3 regions of the Yersinia mollaretii ATCC 43969 genome follow, and region 1 is predicted to be linked to each of the others. Evidence: predicted binding sites of a transcription regulator. Region 1 holds the regulator's gene; each other region holds the start of a gene.

Region 1 (5,610 bases):
CAGTAAAGCCGCAAATATCCCTAATAAGGAAATACCGGTCACCATCAACATGATGAAAAAACCGATAACAAAAAGAATTTCGAACATGGCTAGCTCCTCACTCACTGTTTATTTCCCTCGTACCGCACCATCAAATATCACGGCACAAATAGGGATTTTATCAAGGCTATTACAAGAAACGTGCCAAATTAGAGATCCAATCTAATCGATTGATTTTATTAGTGATTTAATCAACATAGCCTACCCAAAAAACAGGTAGGCATTGGTCAATTTGACTAACTTATAGTGAACTTTGCTGTGGACGAGTGACCAGCGCCAACGCCTGCTCGACGACGGAGACATCTGCACCGGGCTTATGTGCATTTTCACTGAGGTGACGACGCCACTGACGTGCACCGGGGATGCCTTGGAAAATACCCAAAATATGGCGGGTGATGTGGCCGAGATAGGCACCCCGTGACAGCTCTTGCTCGATATAGGGATAAAGCGCTTCAATGGCCTTAACGCTATCAACCACTGGGGCATTCGAGTCAAACAGCTCGCGATCCACTTGCGTCAAAATACTTGGATTTTGATAGGCCTCGCGTCCCATCATCACCCCATCAAGGTGCTTGAGATGCTCTTTGGCTTCAGCCAGCGTTTTCACCCCGCCGTTAATGGCGATGGTCAGTGCTGGGAAATCACGTTTGAGCTGATAAACCCGCTCATAATCCAGCGGCGGCACTTCGCGGTTCTCTTTCGGGCTAAGCCCAGAGAGCCAAGCTTTTCGGGCGTGGATGGTGAAAATATCACATTCCCCCTGCTCAGCGACAGTTTGCACGAATTCGCATAAAAACTCATAGCTATCCAACTGGTCAATCCCAATACGGGTTTTTACCGTGACCGGAATAGAAACCACGTCACGCATGGCTTTAATGCAATCAGCAACCAGATTGGCCTCAGCCATTAAACAGGCACCAAAACGACCATTTTGCACCCGATCAGAGGGGCAACCCACATTCAGATTTATTTCATTGTAGCCGCGAAACTCAGCCTGCTTGGCACACTGCGCTAATGCCTGCGGGTCGCTACCACCAAGTTGTAGCGCCACAGGATGATCCTGTTCGCTATAAGCCAGATAGTCGCCTTTACCATGAATAATGGCACCGGTGGTGACCATCTCGGTATAGAGCAATGTTTGTTTGGTCAACAACCGATGAAAATAGCGGCAATGGCGATCTGTCCAATCGAGCATCGGCGCGACGGAGAAACGCTGTAGGGGGTATGGCGGCTTAGTGGCCTGAGTGCTGGAAAATGTCTGAGCTTCGTGCATTTACTGTGATTTCATCTGTGATTACTGCATCTATTATCCATTGATTTGCTCACTAAGTGAACAAGGCAAAGGGATGGAACTGGCGATTATACCATAGAACCTTGTTATGGCTGCCCGTGTGATAGTGGAGCCATAAATTGATATTGAGGCTGGCGGTGACTTACTAGAATTGTGATACCCGCCTTCCTCCCACTTTTTCATCTATCGGCGATTAACAGTAAATATGGTAAAATCAGTTCAATTCGAATGCTGCGGGATGTAAATGATGAACCCTATCAATCAGGAAAAACTGCTGGCTCAGGCTGAAAGCTTGTGCCAACAACGGAACGTCCGGCTGACACCGCAACGTCTTGAAGTATTACGTTTAATGGCTCAACAGCCGGGTGCAATCAGCGCATATGATTTGTTGGATCTGCTGCGCATTTCGGAACCTCAGGCGAAGCCACCCACCGTTTATCGCGCATTGGATTTCTTACTAGAACAAGGTTTTATTCACCGTGTAGAATCAGCGAACAGCTATGTGCTGTGCCATCATTTTGAAGAGCCAACCCATACTTCAGCACTGTTTATCTGTGATCGCTGCAAGATAGTGACAGAACGTACTACTGTGGGTATCGAAGAAGCGCTAGCGCAATTAGCAAAACAGTCTGGTTTTACACTGCGCCATAGTGTGGTTGAAGCTCACGGTTTATGTGCTGAATGCGGGGTTGTTGAAGCCTGTGAAAGTCATGATCACTGCGATCACGACCACTCGATTGTGAGCAAAAAGAGGTAACTCAGTGGTGATAGCGAATAGACTGTCGCCCACAAGGCGTCAGTATTGAATGGCGTTGAGTAATAAATACCTGAATACCTAAGCCTAATATAATAAACATAGGCGCGGATATATAATTAGATTATGAAGCCTGAGTCTTCTAATATTACACATCCTTGTGCTTATGGTGGTATACATCGAATATCAATAGAGTGGCTTAATTAAAACAGAGTCACTGACTTCACTGCCATTTACATAAATAACGTGCTAACAGGAAGTTGTCAGTTTAAATTAAAGCATTCATTGGGTGAAATCAGATCCGATCAATTGATACCAACATCAGTTTACATCCCTTTAACGCTGTTACCAGCGATGCTTGCTGTGGTCTTCCCAAGCTTTGACTTCTTTTTCGGCCTGCTCTTTTTGATAGCCGTATTTCTCCTGAATTTTACCCACCAGTTGGTCACGCTTGCCTTCAATCACCTTCAGGTCATCGTCAGTCAGCTTGCCCCATTTCTCTTTCACTTTACCTTTAATCTGCTTCCAGTTACCGTCGGCTTGATCTTTATTCATAATATCTCCGTTACCTTGGGATTAGTCAGTTTAGTGAGTTCAATACGATAAATATTCGCTACGAATAAATAACAATCTAATTTATATTATTACTCAGCTTCATAATTTAAATTAGGCTTCATTGTTTTGCTTACCGTAGAAATAACTATAGCAGAGGAAGCTAATATTAGAAGTTTTGAATATATTAAACGCTGAGATCACAGCCAATATATAGAAATAAGCGCTAATAAAGCGCAGTAAAAACAGCAGGTAATAGCTTATTTGTCGGAATCATCTCAATCTAAATATATCGTCGTGTTTGAAGCGTGTTTGAAGTAGAAAAGTCATTAGTTAGGCTCACTGAGCATAAACAATAAAAAGCCGCTCCTGAGCAGGAACGGCTTATTAACTAAACATAAAACACTAAAGTCAGATCCAGTCGCCATTACGGATGACACCAACGGCCAATCCTTCAATGGTGAAGTTTTGCTCGCGCAGATCGACAACAATCGGCTGAAATTCGCTGTTTTCTGGCAGAAGCTGTACGATATTACCTTGTTTTTTCAAGCGTTTTACCGTGACTTCATCATCAATGCGTGCAACCACGACTTGCCCGTTCCGCACATCCTGCGTTTTGTGTACCGCCAGCAGGTCACCATCCAGAATACCGATATCTCTCATCGACATCCCATTGACCCGCAACAGAAAATCTGCGCTTGGTTTAAACATTGAGGGATCGACTTTATAGTGCCCTTCGATATGTTGCTGTGCCAGCAGAGGCTCACCTGCGGCAACCCGCCCAATCAGTGGCAGGCCATCTTCTTCTTCCATCAGCAAACGAATGCCACGGGAAGCGCCAGAGACAATCTCGATCACGCCTTTACGGGCCAGTGCTTTTAAATGCTCTTCAGCGGCGTTAGGAGAGCGAAACCCCAGACGCTGCGCAATTTCGGCACGGGTCGGTGGCATGCCGGTTTGCGCTAAGTGATCGCGAACCAGGTCATAAACCTCTTGCTGTCTGGTAGTAAGTGCTTTCATTCCGCCCCCTGTTTGTTTATACAGTCTTGCTGTGAGTATATACAGGTAAGCGGGTGTTGGAAACCAAAGAGTGAACAAAAACAGGGATTAATCACAGCTTATTTGTTTCCTGTTATTAACTCACCCCCCTGTGAGTCGCGATAACATTAACCCAAATGGTGCCAAAGTGCGGTTATCCAGACAAAAATGGCTAACAAAATAGCTAAAAATACAGCGGCGGACCCCATATCTTTCGCTCGTCCGGAAAGCTCATGGAACTCGCTGCCGATCCGGTCTACCACGGCTTCAATGGCACTGTTGATCACTTCAACAATGATCACTAATACGACACTGCCAATTAATAAAATACGCGTTATCGCCCCTATATCCAGCCAAAACGCCAGTATGATCGCCATAATGGCCACGGCCGCTTCTTGACGAAAAGCCGCTTCATTCTTCCATGCAGCACTTAAGCCTTTCGCAGAATAACCCGCTGCTTTATAGATTCGAGTTAGCCCTGTTGATTGGTTCGCCATGTTTTATTGCCTTTATCTTAAGTAGATGATGATTTTTACCGCTTTCTGTTGTCTCATCACCACAGATCTAAAAACCAGTTTCTGGTATCCTTGCGATGAATTGCTAACAAGAGGCTTCATGTAGTTATGTCAGGTTGGCGTAAAATATATTATAAGTTATTGAATTTACCACTTAAATTGTTGGTAAAAAGCAAGGTTATTCCGGCAGATCCTGTGACTGAGTTAGGGTTAGACCCGTCTCGTCCTATTCTGTACGTTTTGCCTTACAATTCTAAGGCTGATTTGCTGACTTTGCGAGCGCAGTGTCAGGCGCTGGATCTGCCCGACCCATTGATTCCATTGGAGATCGATGGCGTGCTACTTCCCAGCCACGTGTTTATCGATAATGGCCCAAGGGTCTTTCGCTACTACGCGCCGAAACAGGAGTCGGTAAAACTCTTCCACGATTATCTGGACCTGCACCGCAATAACCCAGCACTGGATATCCAGATGCTGCCGGTTTCTGTGATGTTTGGCCGCTCGCCAGGCCGTGAAGGTCATGGTACGCCGCATCTGCGCGTACTCAACGGCATACAAAAATTCTTTGCCGTCTTGTGGCTGGGGCGCGATAGTTTTGTGCGTTTCTCAACCACGGTTTCACTGCGCCGCATGGCCAGCGAACACGGCACGGATAAAACCATTGCCCACAAACTGGCACGGGTGGCACGGATGCACTTCTCCCGCCAACGCTTGGCGGCAGTAGGCCCAAGCCTGCCAGCCCGTCAGGATCTGTTCCAGAAACTGCTCGCCTCTAAGGCGATTGAAAAAGCCGTGGCTGATGAAGCACGGACCAAGAAAATCTCCCATGAGAAAGCACAGCAGAATGCCATTACGCTGATGGAAGAGATTGCAGCAAACTTCTCTTATGAAGCCGTGCGCCTGTCTGACCGGGTGTTGAGCTGGACGTGGAACCGCTTGTATCAGGGCATTAATGTCCATAATGCTGAGCGCGTACGGCAGTTGGCGCAAGATGGTCATGAAATCGTCTATGTGCCTTGCCATCGCAGCCATATGGATTATCTGCTGCTCTCCTACGTGCTCTATCATCAAGGGCTGGTACCGCCACATATTGCGGCTGGTATTAACCTTAACTTCTGGCCTGCTGGTCCGATTTTCCGCCGTCTAGGGGCTTTCTTTATTCGCCGCACCTTTAAGGGCAATAAACTCTACTCGACGGTGTTCCGTGAATATCTGGGCGAGCTGTTTACCCGTGGTTATTCCGTGGAATACTTTGTGGAAGGGGGCCGTTCGCGGACGGGTCGCCTGCTGGAACCAAAAACCGGCACGCTGTCGATGACCATTCAGGCCATGTTACGTGGCGGTTCGCGTCCTATCACCTTGGTGCCGATTTATATCGGCTACGAGCATGTGATGGAAGTGGGCACTTACGCCAAAGAGCT
Region 2 (5,610 bases), 1.5 Mb from region 1:
CTACAGCAGGAAATAGATCGCGAGTTGGAAGCCGTTAATGACCAGATGTCGACTTATCGGCCAGGTTCTGAATTGAGCCGTTTTAACACCAGCCGAGAGGTGGATACCCCTTTCCCCGTTTCTGCTGCGACAGCGAAAGTGGTCCGGGAAGCAATTCGAATTAACCGCCTGACCGACGGCGCATTGGATGTGACTGTCGGGCCATTGGTCAATTTATGGGGGTTCGGCCCGGAAGGGCGACCAGATACGGTGCCTACCGAAGCTGAAATTGCTAAACGTCGGGCGTGGGTCGGTATTGATAAACTGGCGGTAGAAAACGGGGCTTTGGTCAAACGAATCCCCGAACTGTATGTCGATCTCTCCTCTATTGCTAAAGGTTATGGGGTCGATGTAGTGGCTGAATATCTGGAAGCTAATAATATCACCAACTATATGGTTGATATCGGTGGTGAAGTGCGGACTCGTGGCAACAATGGGGAGAGCAAACCGTGGCGCATTGCGATTGAGAAGCCCGTGTCTGGCATGGCACAAAGTGCCCAAGAGATTATTGAGCCTGGGCGCATGGCAATAGCCACTTCTGGGGATTATCGTAACTATTTCGAACAGAATGGTGTCCGTTATTCTCACACTATTGATCCTGATACCGGCCGACCCATTAACCATCGGTTGGTGTCGATCACGGTTCTAGATCCGAGCTGTATGACAGCGGATGGGCTATCGACTGGGCTAGATGTTCTTGGACCGGAGCGGGGAATGGCATTAGCCAATCTGCTTGATATTCCGGTATTGATGATTGTCAAAACCGATCAGGGCTTTGAGGAACGCTATTCCGATGCATTCCAGCCTTATCGACAAAAACGGCCTTAATCGGAGGAGATATGTTGACTGTTTTTATCGCGTCCTTTGTCTTCTTCCTATTGGCTATCGCTGCGATGTCGCTCGGCTATATCGTAAAACGTAAAACCTTACAGGGCAGTTGTGGCGGCATTGGGGCGTTGGGGATGGAAAAAGTCTGTGATTGCCCTGAGCCTTGTGATGCTCGTAAGAAACGTTTGGCGAAAGAGTCTGCTCGCCAGAAGGCGCTGGATAAATATCGTATTTTATAGCTAGCGGTAAGACCGATAAAATAGCGTCGATACGATAAATATCGTAGAGACGACAAAGCCCCAGTCAGCTATTTGTTGTCTGGGGCTTTATTATTCAGATAGTTTAATATCCAATTTGTGTGGGTAATAAATTAATGTGTTTTTTTATTTGCTATTTCTACACTCCCTTTGGATTTTCTAATTACTGATTGTTACTACAAATACCTATTGTCGTTGACAATTTTTTTAAACATGGCAGGTGAATCAACTAGGATGCCATCTGCACCCAGTTCTTTCGCTTTTTTATAGTCTTCAAGAGTATTGATACCGAAGAAGATAATATGTGCGTTAGTGTTTTTACGGAAACAGTCAACAGCTTCTTTATCCCAACTTAATACCGCGTTAGAACGCCCTTCACCTAGCGTATATTTCTCTACGACTTCAACGTTGCGATGTAATTCCAATCCATACCAACGATCTTTATTATCTGTTGGTAAATCACATTTATGATCCATGGTGATGTTGGCTAACTGAGTCCGCGTAAGGTCGCGGCTTTCGAAACGTTTTACCTGATGTGATGGATCATTTGTCTTATTCACTGCGTCCAGCGCAGTTAAGTAAGTATCGTCGGTGGAGTAGACACGGGTGCGGGATAGGCGGTTTTCCTCATTTTTAGTAGTCGCCTCAAGTACTTTTTGTAGCACTTTGGCAAAAGTCGCCGGATTTGCATCTGGGGATTTGATGTCGAGATAAAATGTGGTGGTAGGAAACTGTTTCAATACTTCATCAAGTGTGGGAATACCAATATGCGCATCTGTCTTAGGTGTAATATTATTTTTTTTATCATAAGCAACATTAGCGCCAACTTTTGCAAGTTGCTGTGCAGTATAATCAGAGATCTTTCCTGATTCATTCGTTAATTCCTTAAGGTCAGAGGGGCGATACAATACGGGAATATTATCTTTTGACAATTGCAGTGTGATCCAAATTGCATTGGCATCATTATCTAACGCTTTTTTGATGGCAGGTAGTGTATTTTCCGGTGCGTCAGCCGTTCCCCCACGGTGAGCAATAATTTGTGGTGTCGGGTGTAATACAGGCGATGCAACAGACTGTGCGTTTGCTGAAAAACCAGAAGATAATAGTAAAGTCGCCATTATATAATTTCGCATAATATTGAGTTTCCATCCATTAGTGAATAATGAATCTTTCTGAGGTTAATGTTAATCATATAACTAACATTTTACGACTCTGTCGAATTTAATGATTTTTTTATAAAAATAAATAACAAAATACTTAAAAACCTCAATAACAGAATTCAATTCTGTTATATGTGTAATTGGTTGGTGTTTTGATTAGGATAATTACTACCACCTTTCAACTGAAGGATTGGGTAGGCACTATGAGTTAGGATAATCTTGAATTTCCCTCATTTAACTGTATTCTTATACAGTGGTTTGTGGCGAGGGGGGTGACATGCGAAAGATTATTCATGTGGATATGGATTGCTTCTTCGCGGCAGTGGAAATGCGCGACGATCCTGGCCTGCGCGATATTCCCATTGCAATTGGCGGCAGCCGGGATCGGCGTGGTGTCATCAGCACTGCCAATTATCCCGCCAGACGTTATGGCGTACGCAGTGCTATGCCAACGGCGATGGCTCTGAAACTGTGCCCGCAGCTCAAAGTTATCCCTGGCCGAATGGCGGCGTATAAAGAAGCTTCACTGCATATTCGTGAAATTTTTGCCCGCTATACCCCATTGATTGAGCCGCTATCCTTGGATGAAGCCTATCTGGATGTGTCTGATTGCCTCGTGTGCAGCGGCTCAGCGACGTTAATTGCACAAGAAATTCGCCAGTCGATTGCTGATGAATTGCACCTGACGGCTTCGGCAGGCATCGCTCCCATCAAGTTTCTCGCCAAGATCGCATCTGATTTAAATAAGCCCAATGGGCAATATGTGATTACGCCCGATCAGGTTTTGCCCTTCCTGCATGATTTACCGCTGAGCAAAATTCCTGGTGTCGGGAAAGTGACCGCAAAACGTTTACAAGAAGTGGGCTTGGTCACCTGTAGTGATGTGCAAAACTATCCGCAAGCTGAATTATTGAAGCGTTTTGGTAAATTTGGGCATGTGCTATGGGAGCGCAGCCATGGCATTGATGAGCGAGAGATCTCGCCCGATCGCTTGCGTAAATCGGTGGGTGTCGAAAGAACCTTGGCAGAAGACATTCATGATTGGGATAGCTGTGAATCATTGATTGAACAGCTATATGCTGAGCTGGAAACTCGCTTGCGTAAGGTGAGGCCGGATCTGCATATTGCCCGGCAAGGGGTTAAGCTGAAATTTCATGATTTTCAGCAAACAACACAGGAACATGTTTGGCCGCAACTGAATAAAGCTGATTTGCTGCAAGTGGCGCGAACCGCGTGGAACGAGCGGCGTGCAGGGCGGGGAGTGAGGTTAGTGGGGTTACATGTCACCCTGCTTGACCCACAACTGGAGCGGCAATTGCTGCTTAGCTGGGAATAACGCGGCATAAAAAAACGGCAGACCCATCAAGCCCGCCGTTATCGTATCAATAGGTTGGTTAAACCTATTTATGCGCGTTCTGGAATCGCTTTCAACAGCGCAGTCAGCAGCTGCCAATATTGACCCACGCTCTCAATATGAACCTGCTCATCCGGTGAATGCGGGCCGGTCATGGTTGGCCCAATCGACACCATATCCATATCTGGGTAAGGTTTTTTGAACAAACCACACTCTAAACCGGCATGGATGACCATGATATTCGGTGTCTTGTTAAATAACTTTTGGTAGGTTTCCCGCACCAATGCCATCACTGGTGAGCTAGGATCTGGCTGCCATCCTGGGTAGCCGCCTTTTGGCGAGGTTTTAGCGCCCGCCAACTCACCCACTGCCGTCAGCATGCTTACCACGTAATCTTTACCGCTGTCGATCAGAGAGCGAATCAGGCAAATGATCTCTGCTTCATTCTCATTCATGGTCACCACACCCACATTCAGTGAGGTTTCTACCACGCCTTTCACGGCATCGCTCATGCGAATTACCCCGTTTGGCGTCGCATTTAAGAGTGCCACCAAACGCTGTTGGGTCTCTTTTGTCAGGGCTTTTGCATCGGTAGTGACGGGTTCCAGCACCACAGTCAGATTTTTTTCCACTGCGGACAATTCGTTTTTCAACGTCGCCAGATAATCTTGGCTCAAGCTTTTCAGCTGATCGACTTTATCTGCGGCGATGGCTAGCGTCACAGAGCCTTCACGAGGGATGGCGTTACGCAATGTGCCACCATTCAGATCCAATACTCGCAAGTCTAAATCTTTTGCCTGCTCAAACAGGAAGCGGGCCAGCAGCTTGTTGGCATTGCCTAAACCTAAATGGATATCCGCGCCAGAGTGACCGCCCTTCAGGCCCTTTAAGGTCAGTTTCAGGGTTTGATAACCCGCAGGAACTGCTTCGCGCTTCAGCGCCAACGTCGTAATGAAATCAATACCACCGGCGCAACCCATATAGATTTCGCCCTCCTGCTCGGAGTCGGTGTTGATCAGAATATCGGCTTTCAGCCAGTTAGGTTGCAGGCCGAATGCGCCATCCATCCCCGCTTCTTCTGTCATGGTCAGCAGCACTTCCAGTGGACCATGCTCGACGCTATCGTCAGACAATACTGCCAGCGCAGAGGCCATACCAATACCGTTATCAGCCCCTAATGTGGTGCCACGGGCTTTAACCCATTCACCATCGATATAAGGTTGGATAGGGTCTTTGGTGAAGTCATGTACCGTATCATTATTCTTCTGTGGAACCATATCCAAATGGGCTTGCAGTGCAACGGGCTTACGGTTCTCCATCCCTTTGGTAGCAGGCTTACGCAGCAGGATATTACCGACTTGATCACGCTCGGCATGCAGACCTTTTTCTTTGGCCCACGTCATAATATGCTGCGCTAGCGCTTCTTCATGGTAAGACGGGTGTGGAATTGAGCAGATTTTTGCGAAAATATCCCACAACGGCTGAGGCGAAAGTTGAGACAGTTCAGACACTGTAAGTCTCCTGTAATAGCATTCTCATCTTGGCAACCTCGTAATGGAGATGCCAGAGACGCTATTGGGTTGATGACTAAAGATTTTAGGGGTGGTGACACACCGCCATCAAGATGGCGAGATAGTTTGAGAATATCACTTTCATTGGCATTGCGCGCGTATCGCCGCACAATTACCGCATCCGATCCGATTAATTAGCCAGATAATTGCTGGTTTTTATCCGGCTGGCTCACTATAATCTCGCGCAACCTTTTTTCCCCTTCTGATACATGGCAAGCCACTTCTAGACTGGCTGGGATTACATTTTATGAGCGAAAAATACGTCGTTACCTGGGATATGTTGCAAATTCACGCCCGCAAACTGGCACAGCGTTTACTGCCAGCCGAGCAATGGAAAGGTATCATCGCGGTGAGCCGTGGTGGGTTAGTACCGGCTGGTATTCTGGCGCGTGAGCTGGGTA
Region 3 (5,610 bases), 1.2 Mb from region 1:
ATGAGCCACCGGAGCAACTCAAGCTGGCGTTAAGTGAAGCGGGGGTGACGAACAATCATTTTGCTCCGATTAAAATTGGGGCGCGGATCTTACTGGGGTAGAGGCGTTTCAGCGGGTGAGATAACCCGCTGAAACCTAAGCTAATAGTCGAATTAGAGAGTATCGAGCTAAATCCTGAATTGATTCACCGCCCCAGTTAAATCAGCCGCCTGAGCCTGCAACGCCGCAGAGGCGGCTGTTGACTCCTGCACCAGCGCCGCATTTTGTTGCACCATGGTATCCAATTGCGCGACTGCGCTATTGATCTCATGGATGCCACGCATTTGTTCATCTGCCGCGTTGGTGATTTCCGACATAATGGTGGTGACATCAGACACGCTGCTGACAATCTCGGTCATGGTATTACTGGCCTGACGGACTTGACCCGAGCCTGATGACACACTGCTGACAGTGGATTCAATCAGCGTTTTGATCTCTTTCGCCGCCTGAGCACTGCGTTGTGCCAGTGTGCGAACTTCACCCGCAACCACCGCAAAACCACGGCCTTGCTTACCTGCTCGTGCCGCCTCTACAGCCGCATTCAGTGCCAGAATATTGGTCTGGAAAGCGATACCATCGATAACACTGGTGATATCACCGATTTTGCCCGACGCTGCCTCGATGGACTCCATCGTAGTGATCACTTTGGCGATCACTTCGCCGCCACGGGAAGCATCATTCGCCGCGGAGAGTACCGCCGTGTTGGCTTGTCTGGCGGCACTGGCCGACTGGGCCACGGTGGCTGAAATTTGCTCTAAGGCTGCCGATGTTTGCTGCAAGCTGGCGGCGGCAGACTCGGTTCGGCCCGAAAGATCCTGATTCCCCGCCGCAATTTCATTAGCCGCAATCCGCACTGACTCGCTGGTATCACGGATTTGTGCCATCACGGCACTGAGTTTGTCGGCAAATCGGTTGAATGACTCGGCGATTTTCGCCACTTCATCGCGGCCTTCGACCGGCAAACGCTGGGTCAAATCTTCCGTGCCAGAACTGATGGCATCCATCGCTTTATGCACATGGTTTAGGGGGAGCAGGGCGCGTTGAGTAATCAAACCAATAATCACCACGGCAATGAAAATAATGACAATCAAGGTGACCAGTGATGTTGTCAGCAGTGAGCGCATACCCGCAGTGGCATGGGCTTTATCCAGTGCAACCACGGTAAACCATTGCGTGCCAGGCACGGCTTGCGCGAGCAGCAATTTACTCTGGTCGCCGATGTCGGCAACAATAGGATCAGTAGCCGTTAACAGGGTTTTAAGATCCAATGTCGGCGCGATGTCACTCAGTGGCTTGAGGGTTAACTGTGCATCGAGATGCGCGATAATTGTGCCATCGGCATCAATTAGCATACCGAAGCTATCATCCGTTGGGTGTATGGATTTCACGTTTGCAATTACGCTATCCATGGTGACATCGGCCGCTAATACCCCTTTAACACTCCCATCTTGAATAATCGGGAGTGCAAACGTCACCACTAATTGGTTGGTTCCCGCATCGACATACGGCGGTGTAACCACAGGTTTACCTGCTTTTACCGCCTGTAGATACCATGGACGCCCGGTGGGGTCGTAACCTGCGGGGATGCCGTCGGGATTAGAAAAAGTGGCTGTCTTATTAGCGTAACCAATATAAACGTTAATGAAATTGCCCGCAGCAGCCACTTGACGCAGGGCTGCGGTCGGATCAGCCGTCAGCGCACTCTCTTTTAGCGACACAATCATTTGTGTTTTCGTCGCCACCCAGTCTGCAATCCCAACACCATGACTCGCGGTAACGGCGGTCAATGTGTTATCGATTGCGCTGCTGTTATATTTGTTAGCAACGGAGTAGTTAAAATAAGTGTTAATGGCGAGCGAGCCTGCCACGATGATGATGCAGGCAGCCAAGATACGTGAACGAATGGAATCAAGCATAGAGCGTCCTAAATAAATGGGAAGGCATGATTCAAGTAACGGCTTGGCAGGGAAAAACTTGAGCTGAGTCACAGTAACAAAGCGCGATAAGTGCGCCATTGTTAATGCTTGTTTATGTAACAGTGACAGAAGTGAGGGATTTTGTTGCTATCGATATCTAATAAAAACATAAACTTGCTAACTGCATCGCTTAAAATTTAATGATAAGAATAAAAATAATGTTGAAAAAAATAGTGATATTTAAAGTGTAAATTCAGCCTAAATACGGGTACAGCGAGTGTGTACCGGGCGCATTGAAGCTGGGATGGGTCACTACAATTCATAGGTGTGATTGAAATTTATACTGCAAATCCGCAGAAACTGTTTGGTTTTGCTGGGTGACACTTGCTCTATCAGAAATAGCCGCTGATTCACCCAGATAATCTCATCTCAAGACTCAGTAACCAGCCATTCGTCTGCTTCATCAAACATCTCTTCAACCAAGCGATTGAGCACTGATTTTTCCTGTTTGTTGGCATCAGTGTTGATACCGTTAGCCTGCATCGCTTTGACCTTAACGTCAGCACCTGGAAACACACGATGTACACGTTTGGTTAACTCAGCCTTAATCATTTCACCGGCATTAGTTAGGCCCGCGACATTCCGTTTGTCATAAATCAATTCAACGCGCATGGATTTTTCCTAAATGAGTAATTAACTGTGTTAATGTACAGTGTTTTTGGGTGTAAAACAACGAGATTACCACTACTCTAGGAAATTAAATCACTTTTATAATTATTTATATGGTAATTAAACAACCGCAAGTGATTTAATGACTAATCACCTGCGGCTGTTTTTTATACGGGATATTATCTGACTGTTTATACAGGTAATTTAGATTTTTTTAGCCGTCCGGTTAGCAAGATAACCGTCATGTGAGGCTAATCTATTTGTAACCAGCGAGCATCGACCACCACGCCCACGATTTTGCAGTTACCTGTTAGCTCGATGAGCCGGTAGGCGGGATTCAGGGGTTTCAAATATTTAACGCCCGCATCGACAATGAGCTTCTTAAATGTCGCTTCGTTATCATCCGTCAGTTTCGCGATAACAAAATTACCCGGCATCGGCTCTTTTTCTGGATCAACCAGAATAATCATGCCTTCCGGGAAGCTGATACCCGAAGGGGAGGTCATGGAGTCGCCTTTCACACTGAGCCAAAATGCACTGTCGTGCGCATTTTTAGTCGACTCTGGCCAGATCTCAATATCACGCAAGGTGTAAGGCTCTATGGCTTCATACCAACTGCCCGCACTGATCCAACTGATCAAGGGATAACTGTTGGCGACAGAACCCGTCGGTTTGTCTTTTAACCCAGAGCGAGTCGATATTGACAGGCTCTCGGCCATTTTCGCCAACTCCTTTGCCAGTGAGGGACTAAAGCTGCTGATAGGCTCATTGAGTACTTTGGCAAAAGCGGCGGCGTTGGTCACATTCAGTGGATTAATGCCGTTGAGGAATTGATTCACGGCACTCTGACCCACCCCTAATTCGTGCGCAACCGACTCCTGGGATATACCCAGTGCTTTTTTCTTGGCGTTAAACAGCTCTTTCAGCCGCTTAGCGTCGTCTAACTGTTCTGGCGTCAATGGCTTCTTTTTCATGGCTCAATTTTATTACCGTTAGCAATAATATCCAATCACCTGCGGTATTGACTATAAAATCACTTGCGGTAATAATCAATCAAAACATATAAGAGAAATGTATGAGAACGCACCTGCAACAGGTACTGCCCGCAGTGTTAGCGGCCTGAGTTGCTCTGGTTATCACAAGAAGACGGCAGCCTGACTCATCGGTGGTTTCCGTTGTTGCGCAATCGATAGGCTGAGGTGTCATCGCCTGACCCCGCCTTTGTGGAGTAGTTATTTATGAGTTCAATCAGCGGTACGCAAACTGGAAACCACAGCGTGAAGCATCAGAGCATGAGAGATATTCAATTAGTCTTGGCGCGCTGGGGAGTCTGGGCGAAGTACAGCTCAGGGCTGGATTATTCCTCTATTGCAGCGGGCTTCAAAGGGCTATTGCCCGATAATTCTAAAAGCAAAGCATCCTGTTGTGATGATGATGGTTTAGTGGTGGATGGTTGCATTTCTCGGCTAAAGCAGTATCGGCCGGATGAGTATGAATTGATTATTCGTCATTACGTCCTTAATCAATCTAAGCGGGCAATTGCACGTCAGCAGAAAAGAGATGAAAAATTAGTTAGGATTAATATGCAGATGGCCGAAGGGTTTATTGATGGCTGCCTAGCAATGTTAAATGTAAAATTGGAAATGGACCCTTTAATCGAAAATTTACATATTTATGAAAAAACAGTAACACGGTCCGCAAAAAGTGTATTAGTCTGACATAACTGCCTTATTGGTTACGCAATTAAAAACATTTCAGAACCCGCTAAGGCGGGTTTTTTTGTTATTATTCAGCGCTATTTTTAGCCCAGAAAAATAATGATAAAAAAAACTAACGCGGTCCGCATAAAGTGGTTTAGTCTGATATCACTGGTTCGTTACATACTGATTAATCAATAGGAAAGCCCCGCATTGTCGGGGCTTTCCTGTTTCTGTTGGTAATACGTGCAGTGTATCGATAGGAGAAAATAAATGAATGAACAAAGTCAGCTGCCGTATTGGTGGACAGGCACACTTGCCTTATTTTCGGCGCTGAGCCTGCAAGATTACATCTTTATTCTTGGAACAATAATTAGCATTATTTTTACCATCAAAACCTATTACGTCAATTTGCGTGAAAAAGACGCGATAGTGAAAGAGGAGCAGCGACGGACAGAAATATTGCGAAATTTTCTGCGTAATAAGTCCGGAGCGGATATTCCCGCCGCCATTGCTGTATGTCACGACGCATTACATAAAATAGGGCGCTGATATGACACCGACTCTTCGCAAAAAGGTGTTTGCCGCAGCGGCAGGGGGAGCACTCGCCATCGCGGCGGCACTATTGGGTGGGCACGAGGGATTGGAGGGCCGCCAACACACTGCTTATTACGATGTCGCGGGCGTCATGACCCTGTGTGATGGTCACACTGGCAGCGACATTATTCGTGGCAAACAGTATAGCGATCAAGAGTGTGACGCCATGCTGCAACGGGACTTGCTGCCAGTGAAAAGGTGGGTTGATGGCGCAGTGAAGGTGCCATTGGGGGATTACACCCGTGCCGCGCTCTACTCCTTCACTTATAACGTCGGTCGTACCGCATTTCTCAACTCGACCTTATTAAAGAAACTGAATAGCGGCAATTTTACCGCCGCTTGTGAAGAGTTGCGGCGCTGGATCAGGGCGGGGGGCAAGCAGTGGCCGGGCTTGATTAATCGACGCGAGATCGAGCGCGAATTGTGCTTAATACCGCCCGCCAAGGAGGCGTCATGAATCGAATCGGGGGCGGTGTTATTCCCACAGGAGAAAATCATTTATCAGGAGGGTCACCATGACATTTATGACGGGCAGATCGCCCATTTTCTATTGGGTGAAATTATGAATGCAGCTCAAATTAGGCAACTGGCCGCTACGGCGTTACTGGGCAAAACAGATGCTGAAGATCGTATCTATTCAACTGACATATGGCCAGTCACCCCTTATCCGGCCATTTTGTTGCAAACGCCCA

What was found. The regulator LexA, encoded in region 1, represses DNA repair genes until DNA is damaged. The targets are predictions, from matches to a motif close to TNCTGTATGTACATACAGNA.
Region 2: the regulator LexA is predicted to act here: its motif matches at 2,521-2,540, upstream of dinB (DNA polymerase IV).
Region 3: the regulator LexA is predicted to act here: its motif matches at 2,651-2,670, upstream of HRD69_RS18665 (DinI-like family protein).

What each region holds. Positions count from the first base shown of each region.
Region 1 covers NZ_CP054043.1:791,862-797,471, forward strand. Annotated here, with positions in the region: gene pspG (envelope stress response protein PspG) at 1-87, opposite strand, end outside; gene dusA (tRNA dihydrouridine(20/20a) synthase DusA) at 281-1,312, opposite strand; gene zur (zinc uptake transcriptional repressor Zur) at 1,578-2,087, shown strand; gene HRD69_RS03475 (CsbD family protein) at 2,430-2,639, opposite strand; gene lexA (transcriptional repressor LexA) at 3,048-3,656, opposite strand; gene HRD69_RS03485 (diacylglycerol kinase) at 3,803-4,171, opposite strand; gene plsB (glycerol-3-phosphate 1-O-acyltransferase PlsB) at 4,298-5,610, shown strand, end outside.
Region 2 covers NZ_CP054043.1:2,328,912-2,334,521, forward strand. Annotated here, with positions in the region: gene HRD69_RS10310 (FAD:protein FMN transferase) at 1-867, shown strand, start outside; gene nqrM ((Na+)-NQR maturation NqrM) at 879-1,106, shown strand; gene HRD69_RS10320 (glycerophosphodiester phosphodiesterase family protein) at 1,301-2,257, opposite strand; gene dinB (DNA polymerase IV) at 2,562-3,620, shown strand; gene pepD (beta-Ala-His dipeptidase) at 3,689-5,149, opposite strand; gene gpt (xanthine phosphoribosyltransferase) at 5,457-5,610, shown strand, end outside.
Region 3 covers NZ_CP054043.1:4,197,754-4,203,363, reverse strand. Annotated here, with positions in the region: gene HRD69_RS18675 (MBL fold metallo-hydrolase) at 1-101, shown strand, start outside; gene HRD69_RS18670 (methyl-accepting chemotaxis protein) at 168-1,955, opposite strand; gene HRD69_RS18665 (DinI-like family protein) at 2,385-2,627, opposite strand; gene HRD69_RS18660 (LexA family protein) at 2,876-3,598, opposite strand; gene HRD69_RS18655 (antiterminator Q family protein) at 3,917-4,342, shown strand; gene HRD69_RS18650 (hypothetical protein) at 4,595-4,873, shown strand; gene HRD69_RS18645 (lysozyme) at 4,875-5,375, shown strand; gene HRD69_RS18640 (hypothetical protein) at 5,481-5,610, shown strand, end outside.